3 regions of the Latilactobacillus sp. VITA-14 genome follow, and region 3 is predicted to be linked to each of the others. Evidence: predicted binding sites of a transcription regulator. Region 3 holds the regulator's gene; each other region holds the start of a gene.

Region 1 (10,817 bases), on a different contig from region 3:
TTTTTCAGAAAGTTCAAGTTGATCGAAGAATGGTAAAGCTTCTTTGATAGCGTTGTCTGAAACGGCAGCGATATCTTGGCCGCCCACTTTAACAGCCAAAGCTTGTCGATTTAAACGAGCACCATGACAGGTTTGACACGTTAATTCAGTCATATACGTCCGCATTTGCGTCCGTGTGAAATCACTATTGGTTTCACGATAACGGCGGTCAATATTGGCTAATACACCTTCAAACGGCACGTCCACATCACGCACACCACCGAAATCATTTTCATAATGGAAGTGGAAGTTCTTACCCTGAGAACCATTTAAGATAATGTCTTTTTGGCGTGGTGTTAATTTGCTAAATGGTCGATCCATGTCAATTTTAAATGACTTGCAAGCTTGTTCGAGCATCTGTGGATAATATTGAGAGCTAATTGGATTCCAAGGCGCAATGGCTCCTTCGCGCAATGTCTTGCTGGTATCAGGAATCACTAAATCCATATCGACTTCTAGCTTAACCCCTAAACCATCACAGTCTGGGCAGGCCCCAAACGGTGCGTTGAACGAGAACAAGCGGGGTTCTAACGCTCCCACCGTAAAGCCACAGATTGGGCAGGCATAGTGTTCTGAGAAAAGTAGTTGTTCGCCACCGATGATATCGGCAGTCGCATACCCTTCTGATAAGCGCAGAGCCGCTTCGAACGAGTCAAATAAACGGGACCGGACACCGTCTTTGACGACGATTCGATCCACCACGATATTAATGTCGTGTTTTGTATTCTTATCCAATTCGATATCGGCACTAACGTCCATGACTTCACTATCGACTTGAACACGGACATAGCCTTCTCGTTGGATTTTTTCAAATACTTTTTTATGTTGCCCTTTTTTGCCACGAATAATCGGTGACATCACCTGGAGTTTCGTCTTCTCAGGTAACGCTAAGACACGATCAACCATCTGTTCAACGGATTGACTACTAATTTCAGTCCCATCGTTCGGACAGATTGGATGACCGACCCGCGCCCATAAAAGCCGGAGATAATCATTAATTTCCGTGACTGTCCCGACTGTCGAACGCGGATTTTTAGACGTTGTTTTTTGGTCGATCGAAATCGCAGGACTGAGCCCATCAATTGAATCAACATCCGGTTTATCCATTTGGCCTAAGAATTGGCGCGCATAAGCCGATAAACTCTCGACGTAGCGCCGTTGTCCTTCGGCATATAATGTATCAAACGCTAACGAACTCTTCCCAGAGCCCGACAATCCCGTCACAACCACCAGTTTATCCCGTGGAATTGTAACATCAATATCTTTTAAATTATGCGCTCTTGCGCCATGAATGACGATCTTATCATTTGCCATGCTTTACCTCTTTTAATCAATTTCACTCTTAATCTCTAAGATGGTATCCCGTAACGTAGCTGCCTGTTCGAAGTCCAGTTTCTTGGCCGCATTCCGCATTTGTTCAGATAACCGTTCTACCATTTCTAGTTTTTCAGCTTTCGACATACTATCGAAATCAATCTCGTTGGTCATCTTGACTTCTTCAGGGTGTTCGACTGATTGAACAACCGAAATCGCATCCCGAACTGGTTTGATAATCGTCTTCGGCGTCATGTGATGTGCTTCGTTGTAGGCTTCTTGAATCGAACGCCGCCGCTTGGTTTCATCCATTGCATTGCGCATCGAATCGGTAATCTTATCGGCATACAAAAGGACTTGCCCGTTTTGATTTCGAGAAGCACGGCCGATTGTTTGAATCAATGAGCGCTCGCTCCGCAAGAAACCTTCTTTATCGGCATCCAAAATCGCCACTAACGAGACTTCAGGGACGTCAATCCCTTCCCGCAACAAGTTAATCCCAATTAAGACGTCAAACTTACCAAGCCGTAAATCACGGATAATTTCCGTTCGTTCCAAAGTCTTGATATCACTATGCAAGTAACGGACTTTAATCCCCAGTTCTTTGAGATAGTCAGTTAAATCTTCCGCCATCTTCTTGGTTAACGTTGTAATAAAGACGCGTTCGTTCTTTTCAATCCGATCATTAATTTCGCCGACCAAATCATCAATCTGGCCCATAATCGGCCGGACCTCAATATTCGGATCTAACAAGCCAGTTGGTCGAATAATCTGATCGACCTGAATATCGGTTTGTTCAGCTTCATAAGGGCCTGGAGTCGCAGAAACGTACATGATTTCATTGACGTGTTCTTCGAATTCAGGTAGCGTCAAAGGCCGATTATCAAGCGCACTTGGTAATCGGAACCCATAATCGATTAACATTTGCTTCCGGGCACGATCCCCGTTATACATCCCGCGAATTTGCGGCATCGTTACATGGGATTCATCAATCATCATGATTGAATCTTTCGGGAAGAAATCGAGCAACGTATAAGGTGGTTCCCCCGCCGCACGATCCTCCATGTGCCGTGAATAGTTTTCGATCCCCGAGCAATAGCCCATTTCTTGCATCATCTCAAGATCGTAATTCGTTCGTTGTTCCAAACGTTGGGCTTCCAACAACTTGCCGTCCGCCTTCAATTCCGTTAGTCGGCCTTCTAATTCAGCCTTGATACTCTTAATGGCTTTTTCCATCTTTTCTTCACTAGTCATGAAATGCGTTGCTGGGAAAATCGCAACATGTTCGCGTTCACCAATGACTTCACCGGTTAGCGCGTCAACTTCAACGATTCGATCAATCTCATCGCCGAAGAATTCAACCCGCAACGCATGATCATCACGTGAAGCCGGGAAAATCTCGACCACGTCACCACGGACGCGGAAACGGCCCCGTTGGAAATCAATGTCGTTCCGTTCAAATTGAATATCCACCAATTGACGCAATAAGTCATTGCGCTCAATCTCCATCCCTGGCCGTAACGAAAGGACGTGATCTTGATATTCATTCGGATCACCTAAGCCGAAAATACATGAAACCGACGCAACCACAATCACATCGTTGCGTTCCAACAGCGCACTGGTTGCTGAATGCCGTAGTTTGTCGATTTCGTCGTTAATACTCGAATCTTTTTCGATGTAGGTATCACTTGAAGGCACATAAGCTTCTGGTTGGTAATAATCGTAGTAACTGACAAAATATTCTACCGCGTTATTCGGGAAAAATTGCTTAAACTCGGCATAGAGCTGGCCTGCCAAAGTCTTATTATGCGAAATGATCAATGTTGGTTTGTTTAAATTCTTGATGACGTTCGACATCGTAAAGGTCTTCCCGGTCCCAGTCGCCCCCATCAAGACTTGTGCTTTTGCACCCGCCTCGAAGTTCTTAGTTAACGTTTCAATTGCCGCTGGTTGGTCCCCAGCTGGTTCATAGGGCGCCACTAAATCAAATTGGTTATCATTCTGTCGTTCAATCATCAAAAGCCTCCATTACCATTTGCTAGCGATAAAAGAAGACGCCGGGTAGAAGTTGCCCTCCACCATAACGTCTACTTACCGATTTTATAAAGAATAATATTCCTTGTCCTTTAAGTCATTCACTATTCTACCACACCGAACATACTTTCGCCAGAGTGCTGATTAAAGAGTGCGTCATTAAGCGGTTATCCTTTGAGGATTAGCCTAACCAGACGGATTAGCGACGCAGTCGATGATGCGCTGGTGTAGCTAACCGGAAAAGGATGCTTAATGAAAGCACGTTTTAACTAAAGTGTGGGAACGTGCTGTTGTCAGTAGATTCCTGCGCTTTGCTACACTTGTCAAATCGCCGCTTATAGCGTCAATTCGCCAAGTTAGGCAAATGCTCTGAATCTGAGCGACTGACAACGGCACTCTATTCCGCTAGCGTCTGTCTCACTAATTGGGTTAGCTTCCCTCGATCTGCGAAGTCTTCACTCAGTAAATCTGGCAAGATTTCTTGGATGAAATAACGGGCGCATGCGAGATTTTGGTATTGCATAATCGTTTTTAAACTTTCCGCAAAAATTTCTAGAAAAGCATTCTCAGGATTACCTTTTTCAATTTCACCAAAAGACTCGTAGAGTAAATCAATCTTATCGGCAACGGCTAATAATTGCCCTTCCAAAGTTTCATCTTTTCCTTCACTCAAACGACGTTGATACCGTTCTTGTAAGAAATCTGGAATTTCATTTTTAATGAAGTTAGCGGTTAATGAACTTTCGACATTGGCCAACATCATCCGCAATTCATGCGTTGCGTATTTGACCGGCGTCTTAATATCGCCGATAAACCGTTCCGTATAATCGTGGTTCAGTGCGCGTTCGTACAGCACTTGCCAATTAATCGTTTGCCCATTTTCTTCTTCAATATCGCCTAATAATTGCGCAATTTCTGCTACTTTAAAGGAGTGCGCTGCAACGGAATGTTCTTGATATTTAAACAATCCTGGTGCGCGATTTAGTGTCTCCAAATTATTCAAACCTTGCAAATATTGATGCATACCCATACCAAACTACCTCCCTTTTCTTACAAAAATAGACCGACTAACGCAGTAGTCCGTCTATTTGCTGTTCTTTATTATAGGTAAGTTATCCTGAAATGTAAAACAGAAGCCCTATCTATTTTACAAGTTCATGAATTGCTTTTTCGAAGTTTGCTAACTTCAAATCAGCTGTTGCGGCATCATCAGCGGATGTCCCCACATAGAATTTCACTTTTGGTTCAGTCCCACTTGGGCGAATCGCAATCCAAGTGCCATCTTCTAAGTGATATTTCAGAACATTAGATGTTGGTAAATTGATGGGTTCAGTATGACCGTCCGCAAAAGTTTCTGTTTGTGTTTGGAAGTCTTCTGCTGAAGCGACTTTGATGCCGGCAAATTCAACTGGGCTTTCTTCACGACATTTAACCATCAAGTCAGCCATTTGTTGTGGGCCATTGACCCCTTCGAAATCAACTGCAGTCGTTTGTTCAGCGAAGTAGCCGTATTCCGCATATAATTCTTGAATGCCATCATACAAAGTCTTACCGTTTGACTTGTAATAAGCTGCAACTTCCGCTAATAAGACCAATGTTTGAATCGCATCTTTATCGCGAACGAATGGTTTCACTAAGTAGCCATAGCTTTCTTCGAAACCAAACATGAAGGTGTTTTCGTCTGTGTCTTCAAAGTGTTGAATTTGTTCAGCGATAAATTTGAAGCCGGTTAAGACATCAATCATCTTCACATTGTAGCTCGCTGCAATCTTCGTTGCCAATTCTGTTGACACGATTGACTTAACAGCCGCTGCATTGGCTGGTAATGTGCCAGCATCTTTACTAGCTTGTAAAATATAACGTAATAAAACAGAAGCGATTTGGTTCCCAGTCATCAATTGGTAACTCCCGTCTGGTTGACGCACAGCGGCGCCCAAACGGTCAGCATCTGGATCAGTCGCAATCAACAAGTCAGCTTGTTGTGCTTTCCCGAGCTCAATCGCCATATCGAATGTTTGTGGGAATTCTGGATTAGGGAATGGTGTCGTTGCAAATTCTGGATCAGCAACTGCTTGTTCAGCGACCATTGTAAATTGTTCAAAGCCTGCTTGACGCAATGCGCGTTCACCAAGTACTTTCCCGGTCCCATGAAGTGGGGTGTAAATCAATGACATGGTCTTGCCGACTGTGTCGACCAATTCTTGATTAATCGTGACTTGCTTAACTTCAGCTAAGTAAGCTTGATCCACATTTTCGCCAATCAAAGTCATTAAGCCGGCTTCGCGCAATGTGCTTTCATCAGCCACTTCAATCGCAAATAAATCGGTTACTTTGCGAATATAACTTGTGATTAAATCGGATTCCTTAGGTGGCATTTGCGCGCCGTCTTCGCCATAAATCTTGTAACCATTGTATTGTTTAGGATTATGACTTGCTGTAATCATGATACCGGCATAGGTATGTAAGTGCCGTACGGTAAATGATAATTCAGGTGTTGGGCGTAAGGCATCAAAAACAAACGTTGGGATTTGATGTTGACCTAAGACCCGCGCTGCTTCGTGCGCAAATGTTTCAGATTGATAACGTGAATCAAAACTGATAGCCACACCGCGTTTTTTAGTCGCTTCTGGTAATGTTTCCATGAATTGAGCGAGGCCTTCTGTGGCTTGACGCACCGTATAAATGTTCATGCAGTTGATCCCAGGGCCTAAAATACCGCGCATCCCAGCTGTCCCAAATTCCATTGGAACGCTAAATGCTTTTTCTAATGCATCATGGTCGTTTGCCATTTCGTTAAGTGCTTTTTTTAAAGGTAAATCCATTTCTGTTTGATTATTCCAAATTGCATAATTATCTTGCCAGCTCATTGTGTAACCCCCGCATTTTAGTCTAAAAGCTAGTTCTAAGTATACCATAATCAACCGCTTTCCTAAAGCATCGGTTGTACGGTAATGCGCACCAAGCTAATTGTCTGGGTCGATTATTTAATAATGCTTGTCCTTCTAAAAATTAAAATTTTTCCCAAAATAAAAAACGGCCGACTAAAATTTAGTCGACCGCTAGAAATGTGCGTCATAAGCCACATTTTTAGGTTAATCCTCAAAAATAAAATCGTTTCGAACGCACTCTAATCGTGCTTCCTCGAACTGTCTTTTCTGGTTAACCCTGAATGTCAAACGATTGCTACCGCAATCCTTCGCCATTCTGTGTTAATCCTCGGAAGCTAACCGGCTGCCGTCTCACTCTAGATACTTTGTAAGTATTTAAATACTTCTTGGCCTGCTATGCCGCCGTCGCCAACTGCTGTTGTAATTTGACGAAGATCTTTTTCACGAACGTCACCAATTGCGTAGATACCTGGAACACTGGTTGCCATGTGGTCATCCGTTTTAATCCAACCGGCATCCGTTAGAATCCCTAGATCACCAAAGGCACTAGTCATTGGTTCAATCCCTACATAGATGAAGACTCCACTTGCAGCAACTTCTTTGGTTTCACCAGTTGCCTTATCAATGTAAGTGACACCGGTTACCTTCTTGTCGTCACCTTCAATAGTTGTCACTTGTGCATTCCAGATGAAGTCCATCTTGTCGTTAGCAAATGCACGATCTTGTAAAATCTTTTGAGCGCGTAGTTCATCACGACGATGAATGACTGTCACCTTGCTGGCTAATTGCGTCAAGTAGAGGCCTTCTTCAATCGCTGAATCGCCCCCACCAATGACCACGACTTCTTTATTCTTAAAGAAGGCACCATCACAGACCGCACAGTATGAGACACCACGACCGCCGAATTCATCTTCACCGGGGATCCCAATCTTCTTGTGTTCTGAACCCGTTGCAATGATGATTGAACGCGCTTCGAAATCGCCTTCGTCAGTGTGCACAATCTTCATCTCGCCTTGCAGTTCAATCGAGTTGACCGTACCATAGCCGTATTCAGCACCAAATTGAGTGGCGCTGGCATACATCTTTTCGCCTAGTTCAGGACCAAGGATTGATTTAAAGCCGGGATAGTTTTCGACCTCTGCTGTATTATTCATTTGGCCCCCGTAAATTCCGCGGTCCAACATCAATACAGATAAATTCGCACGTGAGGCGTATAAAGCAGCGGTCATCCCACCAGGTCCTGCGCCAATCACAATTACATCATAACTTTTAGCCATGTCTATTATCCCCTTACTTTTAAAAAGTGCTCGTTCTTCATAGAATGTATCTTACCCGTTATGTAAAAAAAAGTCTACCAAACTGTTTTACCAGTTTGATGGACTTGTTGGTTTCAATTCTTGTAATAATTCAGTGGCTTCGGCATCGAAATCCGAATCGTCACTCTGTAAATAAGCAGTCGCTAATTCATAGCTAGCCTGCGTCTGATTTAAAAAGGCATACGCCGTTGCTAAAAAATATTGTAACTCAGGATGACTCTGATAGTTGGCGGTTGGAATTTCTTCCAGAACGGTCGCCGCACCATGATAGTCGCCAACCGATTCCAAACAAATCGCTAATTGGCACACCACAAAGATGTAATCATCTTTGGTCTTAGCCAGCGACTTTGCCCGTTGTAAACACGTTAATGCGCGCGTGTACTGAAATCGTTCAAACGCCTGCATCCCTCTGTCAAAATAAAACTCACAAGTTGGTCTTACAGATACCAAATCGCCCATAAAGTAATCGGTTCTCCTTTAGCCTTTTTCTCAACGCTAATCATCATAACACACTCTGATGATGGGTGCGATACCCATTCAAAATAATGCCGCTTTATTCGTTAAAAAGTTTTAGACTTCATCAAAATCGATTTCAGGTTTACCTGAACGCCGCATTAAATACGCAATTTCAGTCTTAATATCACAATCTTCATACAATACATTATAGATGGCCCGTATGATTGGCATATCAACAGAACGTTGTTGAGCCAATTCATAGGCTGCTTTACATGTTGCGACCCCTTCGACGACCATCCCCATATTGGCTAGCACATCAGCTAATTTTTGACCTTTACCAAGTGCATTTCCCGCACGCCAGTTTCTTGAGTGAACACTGGTCCCAGTCACGATTAAATCCCCAACACCGGATAATCCGATAAAGGTTAATGGGTTAGCCCCCATAGCAACGCCTAAGCGGGAAATTTCAGCTAAGCCACGCGTCATCAAGGCGGCCTTCGTATTATCTCCATAACCAAGCCCGTTTAAAGCGCCCGCGCCAAGTGCAATGACGTTTTTCAAAGCAGCTCCCATCTCAACACCAACCACATCAGGGTTGGTATATAAGCGGAAATAATCATTCATGAAAATCTCTTGGATCCATTGGGCTTGAATCAAGTCACTTGATGCGGCAGTTAAGGTAGTAATATCTTTTTGTGCGACATCTTCAGCATGACTAGGACCCGATAAAACAACAATCCCATTGCGGTTGGTTTCTGGAATGGCTTCTGTCAAGACTTCTGAAATCCGTTTGTGCGTGCCTTGTTCAAGCCCTTTTGAAGCCGTCACAATCACGGGTTTCACTTTTTTCGCAATCATCATAGGAACAATCTGTTCCGCCACCGCACGAATCGCTTGTGTTGGAATGACAAACAAGACAACGTCAACTTGGTCAAGTGCAACGTTAAGATCAATCGTTGCGTGTAACTGGGGATCAATTTTAAAATCTGGTAAATAATGTGTATTGGTATGCTGTTCATTTATTTCAGCGACTTTTTTAGGATCATTGCCCCACAACTCAACTTGGTGGCCATTTTCCACTAATAAGTTTGCTAAGATGGTCCCCCATGAACCGGCCCCTAAAACTGCAATTTTTACTGTCATCTGATAATTCTCCTTTTAAACAAATCCCTATTTCTGTTCTTTTGCTTGATTGCCGGTTAAATAATCCGGTAACTGACTGTGCTTACGCCGCCAAATCCAAAGACCAATTGCACCAAAGAATAAGACGAGTGAGACAATCTGCGATACCCGCAATGGACCGATGAATAAACTATCAGTCCGCATGCCTTCAATGAAGAACCGGCCAAACGAATACCAAATTAAATAGCTAAATAAGATTTCGCCTTGTTTAAACCAACCAGTTCGATGGCGAATGCTCATGATGATAATAAACCCTAATACATTCCATGCTGATTCATATAAGAATGTCGGCTGACGATACGCACCATCAATTAACATCTGTTGGATCACCCAATCAGGTAAGTGTAACGATTGGAGAAAGTGTAATGTTGTTGGCGCCCCATAGGCTTCTTGGTTCATAAAGTTGCCCCAACGTCCGATTGCTTGTGCGATCATCACGGTTGGTGCCGCAATATCCAACACTAACCAAGGCGATAGTGCATGACGCCGACAATAGATAATGAACACAATGGCAGCTGCAATCAGTCCACCGTAAATCGCGATCCCGCCGTGCCAAATCTGAATAATTTCGCCGGGATTGGCTTGGTAATACGACCATTCAAAAACGACGTAATACAGTCGGGCCCCAATTAAGGCAAATGGTAATGCCCATAAAATTAAATTTAAAATATCATCTTCACTGACATTGCGCCGTTTAGCTTCCTGTAATGCCAATCCAACGGCTAAAACGACCCCAGTTGCGATAATCACACCATACCAGTGGATCTCCAATGCGCCCAATCGTAATGCAATCGGATTTAATGCGCCTAATAGTAGATTCAAATTATTCGCTCCTTTTGTAAATGTGCTTTCATCAAAACGTACTTTTCAAGCTAACTTTCTGCGCTTAGCGTCGTGAAGCAAACAATCGACTGCGTCGCTTATCGCTTCACTGTGCTAATGCGCAAAAGTTGGACAAGCTTGAATGCACTCTTATCCGAAACGTGCTCCGTAAGCCATATCCTTCCGGTTACCCCTGAATGTCAAACGATTACTGACGCAATCCTTCGCCATTCTGTGTTAAACCTCAGGATATACCCGGCTTACTGCGCACTCTAAAAAAGACTAGTTTGCATACTGTCTTTCTAACAGTATAGCTCAAACTAGTCATTAGACCTACCATATTTAACGAACTTTTCTGACTTTTAACTATTCTTCTTCATCTGAATTGGCTTCAATTAACTTGCCTAGATTGGCTTCGAAGGTCTTCGTTGCATCATAGCCCATTGATTTAGCCCGGAAGTTCATTGCCGCCACTTCAATAATGATGGCCAAGTTCCGCCCGACTTTAACGGGCACGGTAATCTTCGGTACAGGGACGTCGAAAATCATTTGTTCTTCGGTATCTGAACCTAAGCGATCGTATTTCTTATCCTGTGACCAATTTTGCAAGTGGACAATTAACGAAATTGACGTTTCAGCCCGCACCGCACCAGCGCCAAAGAGGTTCATCACATCAATAATCCCGATGCCCCGAATTTCAAGCAAGTGACGCAAAATTGCAGGTGCTTCACCGACCACGGTTTGTTCATCTTGTTGATAAACGTCG
Region 2 (10,817 bases), on a different contig from region 3:
ATAAGGCAGTGGTGCGCCTTTAATTTCGCCGTCTTCGTTGTGGCCTTGAATATACTGATTATATTCAATCATGTTCCGCTGACCTGTATCGGCAAATAATTGATAACGTCGTTCCATTTCTTTTACAACCTTGTTCAAGGCGTTCGCCGCCTTTTTGGCATTCGTCACGACAGGAATCAATAGATGGGGCACCCCATTATAGACGTTTAATTCGACCATCTTCGGATCGATTAACATCAATTTAACTTCGTGTGGTTTGGCACTCATTAAAATACTTGTGATAATCCCGTTAATTGCAACGGACTTCCCACTCCCGGTTGAACCGGCGATTAATAAATGCGGCATCTTGGCTAAATCCGACATAATGACCTTACCCGAAATATCTTTACCTAACGGCACAGCGAGTGGTTTGCCTGGATGTGGGGGTTCTTGTTCAATCATTTCTCTAAAGGAAACGGTCGAAACGGTCGTGTTCGGCACTTCAATCCCGACATACGGTTTACCTGGAATTGGTGCTTCAATCCGAATATCCTTCGCCGCTAATGCAAGCGCCAAATCATCCGCTAAGTTAACAATTTTAGAGACCTTCACCCCAACTGCCGGTTGAATCTCGTACTTCGTTACGGCTGGTCCCAGACTAGCACTCTTAACCGTCACATCAACACCAAACGAATCAAATGTTTGTTTCAAGACCTGTTGATTTTTCTCGATAGCTTTATATTCCGCACTCTGATCAGACGCCGGAATTTGCGTTAATAATGCTGGTGTTGGCAATTCGTAATCATCATCCGTCTCGTTCAGTGGTGCAAGTTCTGCCACATCTGGAACATGCTCATCTTCGTCAGCCACCGGTTCGGGTGCAGTTGGTTCTGCTTGCGTCGCAATTGGTTTTGGTAGATCCTTGGGACCATTTATTTTAAAAGGTTCCAATTTTTGCTTCGGTGCATTTTCTGGACCGTCCGTTGTGACCACTTGCTCTTTAGTCTCTGACGTCTCTTCTGCTTGTTCAGTTGCATTTTGAACAGCTTTTTGCGTCTGTTCTTTTAAAGCACTGACTTGCGCTTTACCTTTTTCAGAGACCTTTTGGAACCCTGATTTCGTGTAGCCGCCAACTTTAAAGAGCCCATGCACAAACCGTTGTGTACTCTGAACAACGACGCTGAATGGAATATCTAAGAAAACAAAAACGCCGATAATCACAATTAAGACGGCAATCAGATAAGTCCCCATCTGCGCGAACAAGAAGTGGAAAACACCATACAACGCGGCGCCAATTAAGCCCCCGCCAACTTCCGTCGTAACGGCCATCTTCTGGAAGTCTTCCAATAAAAGCTGCCATGTGGCGGCCAAGAAATGGTTATTGACCGCTTGATGGTGCAAGACGAATGCTGACAACCAAATTAAAATCCCGAGATACGCGATTGCAAATCCAAGCGTCTTTTGGTGCCATAAGGGTGGCTGCTTGCCATAAATCAACAAATAGACCCCCAAAAGGGCGAATAAAATAGCACTAATAATGAACGTATCGCCAACAAACAGACGGAATACGTTAGCGCAAAGCGCGCCGATAAAGCCCAGCTTTAAACCCGCAAATAAACTAATTAAAATAAAAATAAACCCAATGATGTTAACTGTGAAATCAGTTTGTTGTTTTTTCTTTTTGCGTGCTGCTGGTTTTCTTTTTTTGCTTTTAGTGGCCATGAAAATCTCCTTCAACCTTAAATCCTACTATCCATTATACACGAACATCTGTACTACTAAACCCATAAATATCAGTCCCGTACCGTTTTTAATCACGGTACTAAAAAAGGCCACGGCAAAATTGCCGCAACCTTTCGCTGATTAGTCTTCGTCGGCTTGCGCTGTAAATTGGAGTTGAACGCCCCGATTTAAAGCAACCGCCGTCACTTGATACGTCAATGTTTCGATGTATTCAATCAATGGTCGTGAAAGCTTCATCATGTCTTTTTGATCAATTTCACTTGGTTCACCAAAGAAATCTAAGAGTTGAACCACTTGTGAAATTTGACCTGACACTGCAAAGCCACTCTTTTCTGGTGCAACTTGGAAAGGCGTCACAATTTGGTAAATATTCCCCGCGCTCAAATCAGCTTCTTGTAAATATGGATCTTCTTCGCTGATGGTGACTAAGCTGACTTGGATATTTTGTTGTGGTTCTACATCAGGTGAAACACGGTCATAATGAAAAGCATCAACAGTAATTGGATCTTTCTTCGTTTGCATCAAAAACACTCCCTATTTTAATTTATCATTGTCGTACAAATGACTCTTTTCGAGTCCTGGAAAATCTTGTTGGCGCAATGCCTCAAAGATCACTAATGCCGCACAGTTCGAGAGGTTTAATGCTCGAATATGGTCGGACATTGGGATTCGTAAACACTGATCTTCATTTTCACGCATGAAAGTTTCAGGTAATCCGGTCGTTTCCTTACCAAACATAAAATAATGATCAACACTTGTATCCGACACATCTTGATCAGAATAAGCTTGCTTAGCAAACTTCGTAATCAAGTATAAATATTGACGATCGGGCACAGTTGCTAAAAAGGCATCCAAGTTCTTGTGATAATTAATCTTAACTTGGTCCCAGTAATCAAGACCAGCCCGTTTTAAATGTTTATCATCGGTTTCAAAGCCTAATGGTTCGATTAAATCTAAAACAGTATCTGTTCCTGCACATGTCCGCGCAATATTACCGGTATTGGCAGGAATCAGTGGTTCGTATAATACAATATGATTAGTCACGGTCTAAACTTCCTTAAAAAAGATTCAGTAGATTAATTATACAATAGAATTCACAAAAGCTCTACCTTGCTTTGCAAATAAAAAAACGTAGTCCCTCGGTTATTCACGGCGAGAAACTACGTTAGTGTCATTTCATCACTAGCTTTTATCAAAATAAATTCTGATAAAAGTTAGGGAAAAAATTCCTTAAAAACATTATAGCGCCCTTATTTTAGAGTTGCAATCAGATTTTTAAACTTTCTTTAAATTCTCATCATTTTCCCACTAAAATCGTGACATCTAATGAGATTTCAGGTAGCGCTTCTAGCGTGATTGCCGCTAATTGTGCCTTAGAAGCCGTCCACGTCAATGGCGTCATTTCGACCAAATCGCGCAATGTCTCGGGTGTTAACGTCATTGTTTTTTGAACTTGCATTTCTTGATAATCTGGAAAATGTTGCGCAAACAATTCTAAGACTGGACCATGATCATAGCTTTCCTTAGCTTGACCATGATACAGTAACTCCCGTAACTCATGTAAGTAACCCGCATTGGGAATCACCTTAATTAGTTGACCGCCCGGTTTCAAGACACGTTTAAATTCTTGATATTGCGAAGGCGAAAAGATATTGAGCACCGTATCTAACTGGTGATCAGCAAATGGCATCCGCGCTAAGTCTGCTGCACAAAACCACGCATCGGCATTGTAATCACTTGCCAATTGAATCGCAGGTTTAGAAATATCAAACCCGATATAACGCGCGGGAACTTGCGTATTGAGCTGTTGCACTGGCGTTCCTTCACCACAACCGACATCAAGGACTAAACTATCGGGGGTAATCCGTGATGCAATTTCTTTTAAGAACGGTTGAAAGAAACCTGCTTGTAAAAAAGCCCGGCGATGTTGCAACATTTCCTTGGTATATTCAGACTTCATTTGCTTTGCTAAAAAATATAACGTGCCATTTTTAGCGAGGTCAAAACTATGCCCATTGACACAAAGTAATTGGTGCTCGGCTACACTTGCAAATACGTCCTGACAGATTGGACATTGTAATACGGCCAAGTTCGTCGTTAAAAACTGCTTGGCTAACTCAATTTTTTTCAAATTTCTGATTCTCCTTGATCTAACGTGCTTTCAAAAGCATCCCGTTCCGGTTAGCTACATTAGCCAAACAATCGGCTACGCCGCTTATTCGTCTAATTAGGCTAATCCTGAAAGGATACCCGGTTTGAACGCACTTCTTTTATACCGCACTTTACATTCTTAAAATATCCAGTAGACTTAACAGTAAGTTATTGATGAAGGAAGTGACACCATGCTCGAAACCTATCGCTTCGACAGTGCTAAGAAAAAGCTCACCAAACATGCTAAAATCCAGTCCAACAGTTGGATTAACGTAACTGATCCCTCGACTGAAGAAATTGAGCTTCTCACTAAGAAGCTCCACATCCCATCTGATTTTATCTACTATAGTTTAGATGCTGATGAAAGTGCGCGTGCTGAGCACGATCCTGATTATAATGCGACCCTGATTATTTTCAACATACCAATTCTTGAAAAAGACCCGCAAAAACCAGATAAATACCTCTATAAAACAAGTCCCTTAGGAATTATTGTAACAGATTCGACCGTCTTAACCATCAACAAAACGCCAGTCACCTTTTTACAGAGCTTTGTTGATGGCCAGATTAAAGGTTTCAATCCACAAAATCACCGTAGAAGTGTCCTCCAGATTCTCTTCCGCATTTCATCCATCTATCTCCAATATTTGCGGGACATCAACCGCTCTCGTGAACAAATCGAAAATCGCTTGCAGAGTTCCCTACGGAATGAAGAACTCTTCGATCTGATGACCATTCAACGCGGCTTAGTTTATTTCATGATGTCCTTAAAGACCGATAAAATGGTACTCGCTAGTTTAATGCGGACCAATATGTTAGATCTTAATGAAGATGAAATTGAATTGCTTGATGATATTCAGATTGAAAATCATCAAGCCATCGAAATGGCAGAAATTTCCAACACAATTATTAACGAAACAGCCGATACTTACTCGTCAATTATTAATAATAACATGAATAGTGTTATGAAGTTCTTGGCATCTTATTCAATTATTCTCACCATCCCTGGATTAGTATTTAGTTTTTACGGGATGAACGTGGACCTTCCACTGTCTCACTCTAAAACAAGTTGGTTGATTACTTTATTCATTTCCCTGATCATTTCTGGTGTGCTAGTCTATCGCTTCTGGCGCAAGCGGTACATTAAATAGAGCGTGTGCCAGCTCCTGCGGATTAGAACCCGTTTAACTTACAAAAGGCCCACTATCATCAAACACATTCTCCCATTCTTTGGGTTCGAATGTGTTTTTTATTTGACTTTCATAAAAAAGTTCGTTATTATACGTTATGCACGGATAAATTCCGTGTTATCTAAAATAAATGTTCGTGTTTAAGGAGAATTCCCAATGGACGTATTTGATTACGAAGATGTTCAACTGATTCCCAATAAATGTATTGTGAAAAGTCGGAGCGAGATTGATACTAGCGTCCGCTTTGGCTCAGAAACGTTTAAAATCCCAGTCGTCCCTGCTAACATGCAGACGATTATTGATGAACCGCTTGCCATCTGGCTTGCCGAAAACCATTACTTCTACGTCATGCATCGCTTTCAACCTGAAAAGCGTCCCGCATTCATCAAAATGATGCACGAGCGCGACTTATTTGCCTCAATCAGTGTCGGGGTCAAAGACGATGAATTCGACTTTATTAATCAATTAGCAACCGATAACTTACTACCAGAATACATTACAATCGATATCGCCCACGGCCACTCACAAGTCGTGATCGATATGATTCAACATATCAAAAAAGTACTGCCTAAGAGTTTCGTCATTGCCGGCAATGTTGGCACCCCTGAAGCCGTTCGCGATTTGGAACGCGCAGGTGCGGACGCAACCAAAGTCGGGATTGGCCCTGGTAAAGTTTGCATCACCAAAATCAAGACCGGCTTTGGGACTGGTGGTTGGCAACTGGCGGCCCTCAGATGGTGCGCGAAAGCTGCTACCAAACCGATGATTGCCGATGGGGGAATTCGAACCAACGGTGACATCGCTAAATCAATCCGTTTTGGCGCTAGCATGGTGATGATTGGGTCCCTCTTTGCAGGGCACGCTGAATCACCTGGCAAATTAGTCGAAGAAGATGGTCAACAATTCAAAGAATATTTCGGGTCAGCTTCAGAATTCCAAAAAGGCACACACCAAAACGTCGAGGGTAAACGCATTTTAGTGCCTTATAAAGGTGCGATTAGTGACACGCTCACCGAAATGCGCCAAGACTTACAATCATCGATTTCTTATGCTGGTGGTAAACGCTTATCATCATTGAAGAAAGTCGATTACGTTCTTGTTCGCCATTCAATTTTTAATGGTGACATGCTTTAAAAAGCAGTTAAAAGAGCCAGACTACCTTTTAAATCGGTAGTTTGGCTCTTTTTAGTTAGGTACCTAAAAACTTCTCTGAAATGGTTGAATCCGACTTGAAACAACTGTATAATTACCCGTGTCGCTTTTAACCTTAGCGTCTACATTGATCAGAAAAGGGTGTGAAACAAATGGATATTAAACATACACTTGGAGATAACAGTGTTATCTTTCGTGATGCAACATACATTAGAAGAACGGTGTTTGTCCGAGAACAAAATATGCCGGAAACACAGGAAATCGATGCGCACGAAGATCACACGATTCACTATGTAGGTTACCTCAATCAAGACCCAGCAGTAACCGCACGCGTGCACGTCTTAAAAGACGGTGGATTTAGAATTCAGCGCGTTGCTACCATCAAAGCTTTCCGTGGCCAAGGACTCGGCTATCAATTAATCGAAGCCATCATTGAAGACGCTAAACGCACCACAACGCCTTATATTATTTTATTCGCACAGGACCACGCCATTGGTTTCTACGAAAAATTAGGCTTTATTGTCACAAGCGAAGGCGAAATGGAAGCGGGCATCCCCCACCACTACATGAAATTAACGCTCTAAAAACCAAAAAACGCACGATCCGCATTTATTACGGATCGTGCGTTTTTTATTGCTCGTATAAGCCTGAAACTGACTTGAACCATTCAAAAAGGTGACTAATTAATATCTTGATAATCGCATATACTGGAATACCGAGAATCACACCGGCAAGGCCGAATAACTTTCCTGAAGCCAGCAACACAATGATTGTCGTGACCGGATACATTGCCATCTTGCTCCCCAAGACCAATGGGGAAACTAAACGACCTTCCAAGGTCTGTTCAACAGCAAACACGATGAGTACTTTAATCAATAATAACGGCGAGATAAACGCTGCAATAATCACTGACGGGACCATCGCTAGGAAAGAGCCTAAATACGGAATTAAGTTTAAAATCCCCGCTAAAATTCCCAACGTCAACCCGTACTTCATCCCAACAATCCAGTAGCCTACAGTAAACATGACTGCAACCCAAAACGCTACTGTCAATTGGCCGCGGATGTACTGACTGACCTGTGTGTTAATTTCTTCCAACACTTTCCCAGTTGTGGCGCGTACTTTAACCGGGAAGAATTTTAACAAATAGCCTTTCATTCGGTGACCATCTTTTAACATGAAGAATAAAATGAACGGCATCGTTACAATCGCGATGACTACGTTCGTCACCACTCCGACCGCTGTTCCAATATGACTAACGGTCGAAGTCAGCATTTTATTTACTTTACTTGATAAATTACTAAACACATCCGTATTGATATCGTTTAATTGTTTTTGAATCGATTTGAAGGCTGGGTCGTTAAACCATTTCATCGTCTGAGTTTGAATATTCGCCCAATAAGACGGCCACTGATCAATTAAACTCGTTGTCTGGGATTGAATGATTGGAATAATCGTCGCAATTCCCCAGACCAGTAAGCCAACAATTAAAATAAAAATAATCGTAATCGACAATACCCGATTTAAATGCCAACGCCGTTCAAACCAATCAATTAACGGGTTGGTCAAGTAATACAAGACGGCCGCAATAATAATCGGTAACCCAATAACCAACATCAACGACTGAATTGGTTTTAACAGCCAAGCAAGTTTTGTTAATAAAAGTATAATCAGCAACGTTAATAACATGTTTAACAAAACAATCGGTAGCTTCTTATTTAAAAACCATTTAAAGAACCATGAACGTTCTGTTTGTGGCTGTTTATTCTCTGTCACACCAATTCACCTAATTCCTACATAGTTTCTTGATACGTTATCTGCGTTCCTACTTTGAATTCAGGAACAGCCGGAACACCCGCGGCGGCTGGTGTTAAATAAAGCCCACTTTGCAGTTGATCTTCTTGTGGCGCAGGTCCAAAAACTAAAGCGACATGACCAATACTGTTGAGGTTAGGATTTACCAACGCGCCCACATACGTAATCGTATAAGGTTGTTGATTAATAATAACCGCAGAATCTGTCGTCAGTGTTAGCTGTTTTTTGGCCGCTTCGTCCATAAAATGTTGAATCAATGCCACGTTTTGAATGGCAGTTGTCGCATGTTCATCGAATAAAATGACCATCGGTTCTTGATCATCAATGGCGTCGTTGCCAATTGAAATGACTTCTGCTTGCGTGTTCATAATGAAATCTCCTCTTAGTTAAGATAGTATCATTGTAGCATATTCGCGACTTAGTTTTAGCGACTAGTGAATCCTTTTAGTAACAGATTAAACCGTTTTCGCAGGAATATGCTATACTCAAAGAGTATTTGACGAAGGGAGTCTGATTATGACAGAAGAAGTTTTAATTGGTGGTTATACCCGCCGGATTGGTAAAGGGATCTACCGCGGAATTTTCGATGCAACAACTGCAACCGTGAGTGACATCCAACCATTCATTAATCTCGATAACGCATCCTATTTAACGATTTCAAACCGTAACATCCTCTACACCGTCATTAAAGATGGGGACCAAGGTGGGATTGCTGCCTATGACTTAGCTAGTGGCACCCCTGTCTTTTTGAACGCGGTCTTAGCAGCCGGCGCACCACCAGCATACGTGGCAGTCGATGAAGACCGCCAACTCGTTTATGCAGCCAATTACCATAAAGGCGAAATACTCGTTTATCAAATCCAAGCCGATGGCAGTTTAACCTTAGCGAGCACGACAGTTCATGAAGGCCACGGTCCGCGTCCTGAACAAGCTAGCGCCCACGTACATTATACCGACCTAACACCTGACCACCGCTTAGTGGTCTGTGATTTGGGCACCGATGAATTAGTAACTTATGTCGTCGACAATGCTGGTCAATTAACCAAAGTAGCAATTTACAAGAGTGAACCTGGTTTTGGCACACGGCATTTAGTCTTCCATCCCAATCACAAGACAGCTTACCTATTGGGTGAATTGTCCAGTGAAGTGACAGTCTTAGATTATCATGCAGCCGATGGGACTTTTAGCGCGGTTGCTACCTACTCAATGTTACCTGCAGATTGGCACGAAGCAAACGGCGGTGCTGCAATCCGTGTTTCCAAAGACGGTCGTTTCCTTTATGCTTCCAACCGTGGGTATAATTCAATCGTTGTGTATGCCATCAGTGATGACAGTCGCCAACTACGAGCAATCCAACAAATGTCAACGGATGGTGAATTCCCCCGTGACTTCAATCTTTCCGCTAACGACGATTTTCTATTAGCCGTTAACCAAAATAGTGATAATGGTACGCTTTATCGGCGCGATGCCCAAACTGGTTTATTAGCCGCCTGTCAAAAAGACTTAGAAACACCTGAAGGCGTCTGTGTCTTATTCCATTAAAATAAAAAAGATTGACCGTATTGGTCAATCTTTTTTATTTACTTCTTTTACGATCCATTAAATTAATAATAATTGCAATGGCAATTAACACAATTGACGCAAAATAAATGAAGTGTAAACCATTGTATAGAATATGGCGTAATGTTGGTAATAATTGTTTAGGTAAGTTCAAAGCAGTTTCTGGATTAATCAATTCATTTAACATGTTTTGATCTAATCGACCATCACCAGCAATCCCTTTTGCCAATTGCCGATTCAAAATAATCCCATAAACTGAAACCATCAAGGTTTGACCTAAAGTTCGACTTAACGTATTAAACGACGTTGCAACACCAACTTTGTCAGCACCAGCAACGCTTTGTGCCGTAACAGTCGTCGTGGTAATGATTAAGCCAAAGCCAATCCCTAAACCAGCAGCAACTAATAAGAAGAACCAAAACGGTGTGGTTTGTGGGACCAATGCTAAGATGAAGCTCCCAACAAGTAAAATACACAAACTACCGGTTAGAATTGTCCGTGGTGCGTGCTTAACAAGTAATTGGCCTGCCCATAATGAGGCAAAAATCCACATCACAGAACTAGGTGTCACAACAAAGCCCCCCATCGAGGCTTTCAATCCGAGGATCCCTTGCATCCACATTGGCATATAGACTTCAAAACCAATTAAGAAACCACTCACTAAAGCAGCCACTGCATTTTGGACAACAAATGTTCGATTTTTAAATAATGATAATGAGATAATCGGATCTTGTGCATGTTTTTCAACGCGGATAAAGAGGTAAAAAGCAGCCACTGCAATCACGAGCATTGACCCTAAAACGAGCACTGACGGTTTGGCTTCACCCATGACTTGGAAGCCATATAGTAAACTCAAAAGGGCCGCCATCAACCATAAACTGCCCCAATAGTCGACTGGCTCAGCACTCGTCTTCTTCTCTTCTTGAAGGAAGTACCAGATTAAACCAATCGTAATAATCCCAATCGGTACATTGATGAAGAAAATCCAATGCCAGGTCAACTTATCAACAATGAAGCCCCCTAAAAGCGGCGCAATGATGGAGGCAATCCCCCATGCTGACCCATTAAAACCCAAGACTTTCGCCCGTTTTTCAATCGGATAAATATCAGCAATAATCGTAAATGATACCGGCATAATCGCCCCGGCTCCCAAGCCTTGAATTGCCCGGGAAATAATTAACGTCCCCATATGATTTGACAATCCACATAAGGATGATCCGATGACAAACA
Region 3 (10,817 bases):
ATGGTCGCTAAACCTGCGGCGGCCACAATTGCGCCGATAAATTGGCGTTTATAGCGTTTCGTATAACCAAAGAGGCGTTTCATGATGTGCAATTGCTCTTTCAATGGAACTTTCTTAGACCATTCTGATTGATATTGCTTGGCCATCTTATGCACCTCCTAAGGCTTGACTTAATTGTTGCTTCAACCACATCTCTGCGTACCAGCCATCTGCGGCAAGGAGTGCTTCGTGTGTCCCACGTTCGGTGATTTGACCGTCATCCATGACAATGATTTCATCGGCGTGCATCACACTACTCAAGCGATTAGCAGTGATAATGGTGGTTTGATCAGCCCGCATCGTTTTCAAATTCATTAAAATCGCTTCTTCAGTCTTTGCATCAACGGCTGATAGCGAATCATCTAAGATCAGAATTTCTGGATCAGTCATAATCGCTCGCGCAATCGCAATTCGTTGTTTTTGCCCACCAGATAACGACACACCGCGTTCACCAACGACCGTCTCATAACCTTGGACAAACGTTAAAATATCATCATGCACCGCACTCGAAATCGCGGCATCTTCAACCGCCGCTTGATTTCGGTCAAAATCAGCAAACCGAATATTGTCGCGGACATCCGTTGAAAATAAGAAATTATCTTGTGGCACATAGCCGATACTATCAAGTAACGCATCCAGCGAATAATCCCGGATATCGTGACCATCAATTTGAATCTCGCCTTGATACTGATCATATTCACGCAATAATAATTTAATCAGTGTGGTTTTACCCGAACCAACTTTTCCGACAATGCCCAACGTTTTACCTTGTGGCAGAGTGAACGCCACCTGTTTGAGCGTTGGTTGTTTGTCGCCAGGGTACGTAAATTTTTGAACAGCATAATGAATATCGCCAGTTGCTGGTGTTTGAATCGCATCCGGTGCTTCGACAATGGTGCTGGTTTCTTTCAAAAGTTGATCAACCCGATCATAACTCGCATTGCCCCGTTCCAAGACGTTGAACAAGCGCCCAATCGCAAACATTGGCCAAACAAGCGCCGCGATATAACTAATGAACGAAATCAATTGACCAATCGAAATGCTGTGATTCATAACCAACGTCCCGCCATAAATGATTGTTACAATGTACGTTAACCCGATAATCAAACTGATGGCGGGATCAAATAAACCATCAATCATATTCACACGTTTATTAATCGCAATTGTCTTCGTGACAATCTCGTTGAAATCTTTAATATCAGCTTCTTCTTGGCCAAACGTTTTTAAGACTTTAATCCCAGAGACACTCTCTTGGGTTTTATCATTTAACCGTGAAAAAGCCGCCTGTGATTGCCCAAACGCTGTGTGTAAATGTGCACCTAACCGTCGTGACGCAACGGCCAACAAGGGCATTGGAATCAAGGCCATCAACGTTAAGCGCCAGTCAACGAAAATCACCATTGCAATAATCGTTGTCCCACCAGTGATGATTGAATCGGCAAAGGTTAAAATACCGGCACCAGCCACTTGTTGAATCGCGGTTAAATCATTCGTGGCATGTGCCATCAAGTCACCTGTCCGATGTTTTTGGAAGAAGGTCGTGTCCATCTTCATGAAATGCCAGAACAATCGGCTCCGCAATGTCCGTTCCAGTTTAGCCGCGCCGCCCCAAATCCGGGTCCGCCAACCATAGCGAAAAACATATTGTAAAATCGCTGCGCTTAACAAGACGCCGAGCCACATGATTAATTTTTGGGCCGTTAATTGTTTGGCGTCCATTAAATCAACCAGGGTCCCAATCACTTTTGGTGGCACAATTTGGACAATCGCCACGAGGACTAAAAAGATGACGCCCCATAAATAGCGGCGGTATTCTTGTTTAAAATACCACCCTAGTTTTTTAAAAATTCCCATGTTGTGCTCCTATCCTCTAAAATTCGATAAGTCCTATTATAACAATCTTAATTAAGCCGGACAATCATTTGTATTTCCGTTCTTATTATGATAAAAAAAGAGCTTCTAACAAACGACTTGTTCGTTAGAAACCCTTTTAAAACCGACTTGACTGTTTTATTTTTTGTTGCTACGTTTTTGTTGTGCTTTCATTGAGCTCATCATCTGATTTAATTTCTTTTCAGATGGTTTTTGACCCATTTGCATCATCATAGCCTTTAACATTTCTTCGTTAATTGGTGGATTGTCTTGGAAATACTTCTTCATGTAAGCACGTGCGCCAAAGAAACCAGCGACTGCGCCTAATAAAGCCCCAATGACAAATAATAAAATGCCTAATCCCATATCTTATGCACCCCTTCCTAATTCAGTTCACTTAAATAGTTTACACATAATTAACCTAAAAAGAAAGCGGAATTCTAAGATTAATCGTCACGCAAGCCTTTTTCCCGTTGGATATCCTTCACTTTTTCAGGAGTGACTTCCTTACCTTCTTTGTCATACACTTGTAGCATCTCAACTTGTGAGCGGAAACTTTCGCGGAAATCCTTTAAATAGGCATCGCGCAGTGTTTGACGTTCTGCTGTTTCAGCTTCAGTTAGTCCTTCAGCTTTTGCTTTGTGTGCTAATTCATTAATTCGGTCTAATCGTTTTTGATCCATTGCCATCTTGTTGCCCTCCAATTCAAACTATTTGTCTATTTTGGACTAAAATCCGTAAAATGTCAAAAAACACGAACGCTTGTTTGAAATCCCGCTATAGGTATGCTAACATATAGCTATTAGAACAAATGAGGTGCTCTTATGACGAGAACAGAATCCAAGCAATTAGAGGTCTTGCGTTTTATCCATGACCGCGTTCAAGATAAAGGTTATCCGCCAACGGTTCGTGAAATTTGCGAAGCCGTTAATTTATCCTCTACTTCTACCGTTCATGGCCATTTAGCACGCCTTGAGAAAAAAGGCTTTTTACAAAAAGATCCGACTAAACCACGTGCCATTGAATTAACAGCAGCTGGTTTGACAGCAATTGGTGCATCACAGAAGAAGATTCCGGTTCTCGGTGTTGTTACAGCTGGGGTGCCCATTTTAGCGGTTGAAGAAGCGACCGATTATTTCCCGATTCCACCAAGTCTACAAACTGAACAAGATTTGTTCATGTTGACGATTCGCGGTGAAAGTATGATTAATGCCGGAATTTTAGACGGCGATGAAGTGATCGTTCGTAAACAAGCGACTGCCGATAACGGTGACATCGTGATTGCAATGACTGCTGAAGATGAAGCAACTTGCAAACGATTCTTCCAGGAACCTGATCATTATCGGCTACAACCAGAAAACGATACATTTGAACCCATTATTTTGAATGAAGTTAGCATCTTAGGTAAGGTCGTTGGCCTATACCGCGACAGAATGTAGCTATCAAAAAAGGATTCGCCGTTATGGCGAATCCTTTTTTAGCATGTTCCTTCAGCCAGGTCCTTACGTTTAGCGACTGACTGACGTTACATTTTTTCTTAACGTGCTTTCTGATGCAATTTCTTCCGTCTAGCCACGTCCCGCAAACAACCCGATTGCATCGGTTATTCACCAACCTAAGTTAATGCTCAGACTCTCCCAGCTTAGAAAGACATCCATTAATAATCCATTAATTTGAAGATATCGTAGTCTTTAATTTTTTCGCGACCGTTTAAATCGTTTAGTTCGATTAAAAAGGCTGTTCCGACAACAATCCCACCTAATTCTTCAACCATTTTGATGGTTGCGGCGATTGTGCCGCCTGTTGCGAGTAAATCATCTGTGACCAACACTTTTTGACCGGGTTTGACCGCGTCTTTGTGCATGTATAATGTTGATTCGCCGTATTCCAAGCCGTAACTTGCTGAGACGGTTTCGCGTGGTAACTTCCCCTTTTTACGGGCTGGTGCAAAACCAACGCCTAATTTGTAAGCTACTGGGCAGCCGACGATGAATCCGCGGGCTTCAGGGCCAACGATCATTTCGACCCCTTTACTCTTTGCGTATTCGACGATCTTGTCGGTTGCTGCTGCATATGCTTCACCATCAGACATCAAAGGTGAGATGTCACGGAATGTGACACCTTCTTCAGGGAAGTTGGGCACACTTGCAACGTAATCTTTAAAGTTGATTGCCATTTTAAATTCGCTCCTTAACTCTTTCAACAGTTTGCTACTGATTGAATCCTGCCAGCCAGTCTTTCATCTCCGCGAAGGTTGAGTAAACAAGCTGCTTTTCCATGTCAATTTTAGCTAATCGTTGTTGATAACTCGGTGCACTTTCTAATGCGTGCTTTTCCGGTTGTTCCGCGGCCGAAATGAGACCACATTCTATTTTAACAAATCCTAAGTCAAAAAACACCTGCAACATAAAAATTAATAGCGGCAATTTAATTTTTAGATAAGTCGCTAATTCCCCTAACCGTGCTTTTTCAATTCCTGGATGTTGACGTAGGTAAACCAAGAAAGTCGCAAACTGTTTCTTATCAGGAATACCATCAAGATATGCCGAATACTTACTATAGAAGATAAAGCTGATTTTAGTGGCCTGTTGTTGGCGATAAAAGGCTTCAAATTCATCTAAATCAGTTGGTTCATCAACCACAATCAATTCTGCTTGCTGTGCGACATCGGCTGCTAAGATGGCTTGGCTGCCGGCTGGGATATAACTTTGTAGCTGTGCCAGATGCTTCTCATTGAAAAAGACATAGGTGCCACTAGCTTTAAACAACTGTTGCGTCAACCGATTACTCCGTTGATCGATTAACACTTGCCCACTCGTTTGTAAATCTTTCAGCATCAATTGCAACGTCGTATTGCCGCGCCAAGTATTCTCACTTAGTTGACCAACTAATTTCAACTGTTCCACCGCTTGTAAATCGTCGTACAACGCACCACGGTTAAATGCTAAGACTGCTAACTGCGCTTCTTGATCAACTGCCGTAAATTTCAAATGCTTCTGATCCGCACCGATCTGCTTCACATTGGTGACGGATGGCACCGTCATTTCAATCAAAGGTTCTGGGTTATCCGTGCCATAAGGAGCTAATTGACTGATGGCTTGATAAACATCGGGCGTCACATCAGCTAATGCGAGTTGTAAATCAACCGCCAATGTGGGTTTCGTTGTTAAATCAATCTGATTATCAGCGGCATAAGTATTCATCGCCGTTTGTAAAGCAGCCAATTGATCGACTGGCATCGTTAAGCCAACAGCCATATGATGCCCACCAAAGTGCGTCAACAATGTGCGTTGGGCATCAAGCGCTTTAAAGAGATGATATGCTTCAACACTTCGTCCCGATCCCTTGGCTTGGCCAGTTGCTGGATCAATTGCTAGCACTAAAGTTGGCTTACCGGTTTGTTCAACGATATGACTCGCCACAATCCCCAGCACACCTTCATGCCAGCCTTCATGTGCCAACACTAAGGTCGCACTAGCTTGGTTCTCAGGTGTTTGTGCCATTTCGCTAGCTAGCGCAGTAATTTCTTGCACAAGACCCTGGCGCTTTTTATTTTGTTGTTCCACAAATTGGGCCTGTTCCACCGCTTGTTCTTCATCGAAAGTCGTTAATAGATTAACACCTAAGTTGGCATCACCTAAGCGACCAATCGCATTCAAACGTGGCCCAATCCCAAATCCAATCGATGTGGCGTCAAGCGTTTCTTGTTCAATACCCGCTGACTGGCAAAGAGCCACTAAACCGGGACGACTGGTATTTTGTAATTGTTGTAAGCCTAAGCTAACTAAAACGCGATTTTCATCAGTCAGTGACACTAAATCACAGACCGTCCCAATCGCCACTAGGTCCAAACTCTCGTAAGGGATTTCTTCCAATAATGCCGTAGCGACTTTAAATGCCACCCCAACCCCACATAAATCACCAAAGGGATACTGTCCCTCTGGATGACGGGGGTGAATGATTGCTGTCGCATTTGGCAATGTACTTGGTAGTTCATGATGATCTGTGACCACCACATCGACACCGTGTTCTTGCGCGTAGGCGATTGGCTCTAAGCCACTCACCCCATTATCAACGGTCACAATCAACTGGGTTCCATTTTCAACGAGTTGCTTATAGACATCTAAATTGGGCCCGTAGCCATCTTTAAACCGGTTGGGCACATATACTTCCACATCGGCGCCTAAACTTTCGAGCGTCTCTTGCATCAAAGCGGTACTTGTAATCCCATCGGCATCGTAATCGCCGTAGACTGTAATTTTTTCGCCGCCCATCACAGCCGCTTGGATTCGATCGACTGCCGTTTGCATATCATACAATGCGTATGGATCATGTAATTGACCGACATTCGGATGCATATACGCACTGATTGCCTCAGGTGTTTTGATTCCTCGTTGCCACAACAATTGGGCTGCGGCTTTCGGGAGTGCTTCAACTGCCATTATTGCTTGTAAGTCTTGGTCAGTTGGTGTTGCTTTTAATTGCCATTCATATTGTGCTTCCACATTAATCCCTCGCTACTTCCAAATCATTAACTTACCCATTATAGCAAAGATTATTATATTTCGTTTAATAATCCAATCAATGCTTTTGTTTATCAGTCCAAATGATATACTGTTAATTGATACACAAGGTTATTACATAGGGGGAAACAACCATGACAGTTTTAGTATTAGGTGGCGCCGGCTACATCGGCTCGCACACCGTTGATCAATTAATTCAACGCGGCACGGATGTCGCCGTTGTCGACAGTCTCGTCACCGGCCATCAAGCCGCCATTAATCCACAAGCGCGTTTTTATCAAGGCGATATTCGCGACAAAGATTTCATGCGCAGCGTCTTCCAACAAGAAAAAGTCAGCGGTGTGATTCATTTCGCCGCTTTCTCAATCGTGCCCGAATCGATGCAAGCACCACTTAAATATTTCGACAATAACACATACGGTATGACTGCCTTACTCGAGGTGATGAATGAATTCGACGTCAAACACATCGTCTTTTCATCAACAGCGGCCACTTATGGGGAACCGAAATCAATTCCAATTAAGGAATCCGACCCACAAGTCCCAACCAACCCGTATGGTGAAAGTAAATTAATGATGGAAACGATGATGAAATGGGCTGACAGAGCTTACGGCATTAAATTCGTTGCATTACGGTACTTCAATGTCGCTGGTGCCAAACCAGATGGTTCAATCGGAGAAGATCATCACCCAGAAACCCACTTGTTGCCAATCGTGTTACAAGTGGCTGCTGGCAAACGCGAACAACTTTCCATCTTTGGTGATGACTATGATACACCAGATGGCACTAACGTCCGCGACTATGTCCACGTGTTAGACTTAGCCGACGCCCATATTTTGGCCCTCGGTTACCTCGAAGAAGGCCATGATAGTAACGCCTTTAACTTAGGCTCATCAACTGGTTTTTCAAATATGGAAATTGTCGAAGCCGCTCGTAAAGTGACTGGCAAGGCAATTCCTGTGACAATGGCACCGCGTCGTGCTGGTGATCCAAGTACTTTGATTGCCGCAAGTGACAAAGCACGCGAAGTCTTGGGTTGGACACCACAATACGACAACATGGAAGCCATTATTGAAACGGCCTGGAATTGGCATTTAAATCATCCAAACGGTTATACAGACCGCGGTTAATGATGAAGGAACACGCCAGAAATTCTCTGGCGTGTTTTTTTATGACCTAATTTGGACGTGCGTCATTGTTTTTGTTACAATGAAACCACTATTGAGGAGGCACTAACTTATGCAAGTATTGATTCTTATTTTAACTTACCTAATCGCCGTTGAACACATCGGTATCATGGGGCTGGAAATGTTTGCCAGTGCTGAAACAAAGGCGAAAGCTTTTGACATGCCGCTGGACTTTGTCAAACTACCAAATGCCCGCGTGGCACTTGCCAACCAAGGCATTTATAACGGAATGTTGGGCGCCGTAATTATCATGGTCAACCTATTATTAGCCGGCCAAACGCTCAAGATTGTCCTCGCCCTATTAATGCTCTACATCTTCATCGTTGCGCTTTACGGGACATTTACCGCCACCAAGAAAATTTTCTTCTTACAAGGCTTACCCGCTTTAATCACATTATTGTTAATCTTATTCTTCTAAAAAGGAGCTTTAATCATGACAAATCCAATTCTCATCACCACCACCGAAACCATTCCTGGTAAAAAATATGAAGTGCTCGGTGAAGTTTTCGGTTTAACCACTCAATCCAAGAACGTTTTCAAAAACATCGGCGCTTCATTGAAAAATGTCGTCGGTGGCGAAATCAAGGCCTATACTGAAATGATGACTGAATCACGCGACGTAGCCATCGACCGGCTTCGCCAAAACGCACTTGAAATGGGCGCAGATGCGGTTGTCATGATGCGCTTTGACTCTGGTTCAATCGGAACAGATATGCAATCAGTTGCCGCTTATGGCACGGCTGTTAAATATATCGACTAAAAAAAAAAGATGAACGGTTCCCTGATATTCAGGAAATCATTCATCTTTTTTAATTTACTTATTAATTCTAATCAACAACTTAAGCCGCTGGTGCTGCGGGTTGTGCGCTATTTAAAGTCCACGTAATGTTGCTCGAGAATGTATCACCAGCCGCAAGTTGAATACTTGGATTGGCACTTAATGCTAATTTCCCAGCAACTTGCCATGTTTTCGACATCTTATCCGTCATAATCGGTGTTTCAGTACCATTATCAGATAATCCTACGTTCGTTGGCAAGCCAGTCATATTAATGGCTGTGCTGCTTAATTGTTTGCCTGTGGTTGATGCCATTTTACTCATCTTCGCTGTCAATTTCCAACCTGGCGTTGCTCTGGTATCCGTGATTTTCAACCCATCACTGACCTGATATTGCTTGTCCTGAGCAGTTGTACCAACATAAATATCTTTTGACAAGACGTTCCCAAATCTAAAGCTAGGCACTTGATCCAATGACAACTTACCAACTGCTGGTTGCGCTTGTAATTCAGCTTCGTTAGAAACAATCGTAACTTTTTTTGAACTTCCACTTGATTCTTCCGTTACGTTAGTCGTTAATGTTAGCTGTGCTCGATAACTCTTCCCAGCCGTAGTTGCAGCTGCAGCATCTTTCATGAAAGTACTATCTTTACTAAAGGTTAGTGGTTGTTCCGTATTTAAGTTCGCTAAATTTGTAATGTCACCCTTAAGATTAGAAACACCACTATTAGTAGCGGGGGTTATTGTCTTATCCTCACCATCTGTAAATTGCCATTCATAATGCCAATTACTCGTTGAACCAGATGCCTTAGCTAGGTCTGACAAACCATCAACTGACCAAGTCCCACCGAGATCCGCCGCTTTCTTGTAGGCTGCTAACCCACCAACATAAACCGTTTTCTCTTTAGAGACATTCCCTGCAGCAATTTTATATTTAGCTGGAATCCCTGGTGTATTCGGATCTTTATTCAATTTTCCAGTATAATACGAATCTGGCTTATACTTTTCACCCTCCACATCAATCGCTTCGTTAACTTTATTCACTTATTTCGTGCGTTTAATAGTAAAATGATTAAGCAGTTGGTGCAGTTGGTGTTGTTGATGAAAGATTCCAATTAATTGTTGTTGTGAAACTCTCATCTTTAGCTAAATCGGCTGCTGGATTTGCTGCTAATGTTAACGTAGCTGCTTCCATCTTAAAATTATCGACACCATGTTTCCCGTTACCTTTAACCACTTCAACGGCAGGAGAATCGTCCTTAACAGCACCTGTTAAAGTTTCACCAAGTGAACCAGTAGAATCTAAATTCAATATTGCGCCTGTTAGTTTATTAGCATCATCTGTGAATTGAGCCATGTCAGCTGTCAACGACCAGTCAGATTTGCCTAAACGTATATCAGCAATTTCTAAAGCGCCAGCTGTTTTAGCAACTTTACCAGTAAAACCAGCATAAATCGCACTAGCTTCAATTGTCCCAAAGCTGAAACTTGGTACTGATTTTAATACTAATGTCACATTTTCAGGATCTGTTGGGTTTGTTGGATCCTTAGCAACAACACTAAAGTCGGCTTTTGATGTTTGCGGAGCAACTGCGTCAGCTGATACTGACCCCACTGTCATTGCTGTTGGTGCTACCATTGTTGCTAATGCTGAAAATAATTTTGTCTTCATTGATAATTCCTCCAAATTATTATTAATTACATTTAATATAGTAGCACGCAATTCAATTGCCGGATAACAAAAAATAGATACCATACGGTATCTATTTTTACCCTTCACTAATTATTCGTTAAACCGATTCCAATCCTGTCCTAGCAGTTATTTCCCCATTACCATTCTTCTAGTGTAAACAGCTTGCCCGGAATGCATGACCGCATCATCCACGATTGAGACTAAGCGTGCTTCACGGGTAACTGCCGGTGTCCAATTTTCATCAATTATCTCTAATAAAGACTCGTCAGTAACTTCAGCCAGGTAATCAAGCGTCAATTGCAATGCGTCTGCTAAGTAACCAATTAATAATGCTTTATCGATGATAATCACTTTGGCTGCTTCTTCTGGTGAATGCGACCAATCTTGCGTTGCATCGGGTAGATCTAATGCAAATTTTTGTGACCAACCTGCACGTATCCACAATGGTTGTATCCCTTTCAAATCCGCAATCTGATAATCCATTTCACGGGCAGTATGCCATACTAACCAGGTCACCGATTTAATTAGTGGCTGCGGCATTGTATTGGCCTCAGCCACTGTCATTTGTTCCAATGTATCGAGTAATCGTTCTTGAGCGCGTTCGACCGTTGCACTTAATAGTTGCGTTGCATGCATCTTATCATCCTCCATATCTAAAAGTTAACCCCATTGTATCATTAAACCACTACTAGGCCTTTTTTTATGAATTTACCAAACCATTACGAAG

What was found. The regulator LexA, encoded in region 3, represses DNA repair genes until DNA is damaged. The targets are predictions, from matches to a motif close to CNAACANNTGTTNG.
Region 1: the regulator LexA is predicted to act here: its motif matches at 3,506-3,519, upstream of uvrB (excinuclease ABC subunit UvrB).
Region 2: the regulator LexA is predicted to act here: its motif matches at 1,743-1,756, upstream of ACF1X7_RS04665 (FtsK/SpoIIIE family DNA translocase).

What each region holds. Positions count from the first base shown of each region.
Region 1 is NZ_JBJKTM010000007.1:24,865-35,681, forward strand. It holds gene uvrA (excinuclease ABC subunit UvrA) at 1-1,353, opposite strand, end outside; gene uvrB (excinuclease ABC subunit UvrB) at 1,366-3,369, opposite strand; gene ACF1X7_RS04475 (YfbR-like 5'-deoxynucleotidase) at 3,785-4,417, opposite strand; gene ACF1X7_RS04480 (phospho-sugar mutase) at 4,530-6,254, opposite strand; gene trxB (thioredoxin-disulfide reductase) at 6,632-7,552, opposite strand; gene ACF1X7_RS04490 (hypothetical protein) at 7,640-8,050, opposite strand; gene ACF1X7_RS04495 (NAD(P)H-dependent glycerol-3-phosphate dehydrogenase) at 8,162-9,190, opposite strand; gene lgt (prolipoprotein diacylglyceryl transferase) at 9,218-10,051, opposite strand; gene hprK (HPr(Ser) kinase/phosphatase) at 10,418-10,817, opposite strand, start outside.
Region 2 is NZ_JBJKTM010000007.1:68,136-78,952, forward strand. It holds gene ACF1X7_RS04665 (FtsK/SpoIIIE family DNA translocase) at 1-1,701, opposite strand, end outside; gene ACF1X7_RS04670 (DUF1149 family protein) at 1,843-2,244, opposite strand; gene trmL (tRNA (uridine(34)/cytosine(34)/5-carboxymethylaminomethyluridine(34)-2'-O)-methyltransferase TrmL) at 2,257-2,766, opposite strand; gene ACF1X7_RS04680 (methyltransferase domain-containing protein) at 3,020-3,853, opposite strand; gene ACF1X7_RS04685 (magnesium transporter CorA family protein) at 4,065-5,021, shown strand; gene ACF1X7_RS04690 (GMP reductase) at 5,217-6,194, shown strand; gene ACF1X7_RS04695 (GNAT family N-acetyltransferase) at 6,365-6,796, shown strand; gene ACF1X7_RS04700 (AI-2E family transporter) at 6,843-7,988, opposite strand; gene ACF1X7_RS04705 (PTS glucitol/sorbitol transporter subunit IIA) at 8,006-8,395, opposite strand; gene ACF1X7_RS04710 (lactonase family protein) at 8,544-9,569, shown strand; gene ACF1X7_RS04715 (MDR family MFS transporter) at 9,604-10,817, opposite strand, start outside.
Region 3 is NZ_JBJKTM010000001.1:91,405-102,221, forward strand. It holds gene ACF1X7_RS00395 (ABC transporter ATP-binding protein) at 1-146, opposite strand, end outside; gene ACF1X7_RS00400 (ABC transporter ATP-binding protein) at 148-1,893, opposite strand; gene ACF1X7_RS00405 (YneF family protein) at 2,050-2,277, opposite strand; gene ACF1X7_RS00410 (DUF896 domain-containing protein) at 2,358-2,600, opposite strand; gene lexA (transcriptional repressor LexA) at 2,736-3,350, shown strand; gene ACF1X7_RS00420 (adenine phosphoribosyltransferase) at 3,569-4,087, opposite strand; gene recJ (single-stranded-DNA-specific exonuclease RecJ) at 4,122-6,416, opposite strand; gene galE (UDP-glucose 4-epimerase GalE) at 6,569-7,564, shown strand; gene ACF1X7_RS00435 (DUF1304 domain-containing protein) at 7,674-8,039, shown strand; gene ACF1X7_RS00440 (heavy metal-binding domain-containing protein) at 8,055-8,381, shown strand; gene ACF1X7_RS00445 (WxL domain-containing protein) at 8,461-9,441, opposite strand; gene ACF1X7_RS00450 (WxL domain-containing protein) at 9,470-10,069, opposite strand; gene ACF1X7_RS00455 (DinB family protein) at 10,217-10,726, opposite strand.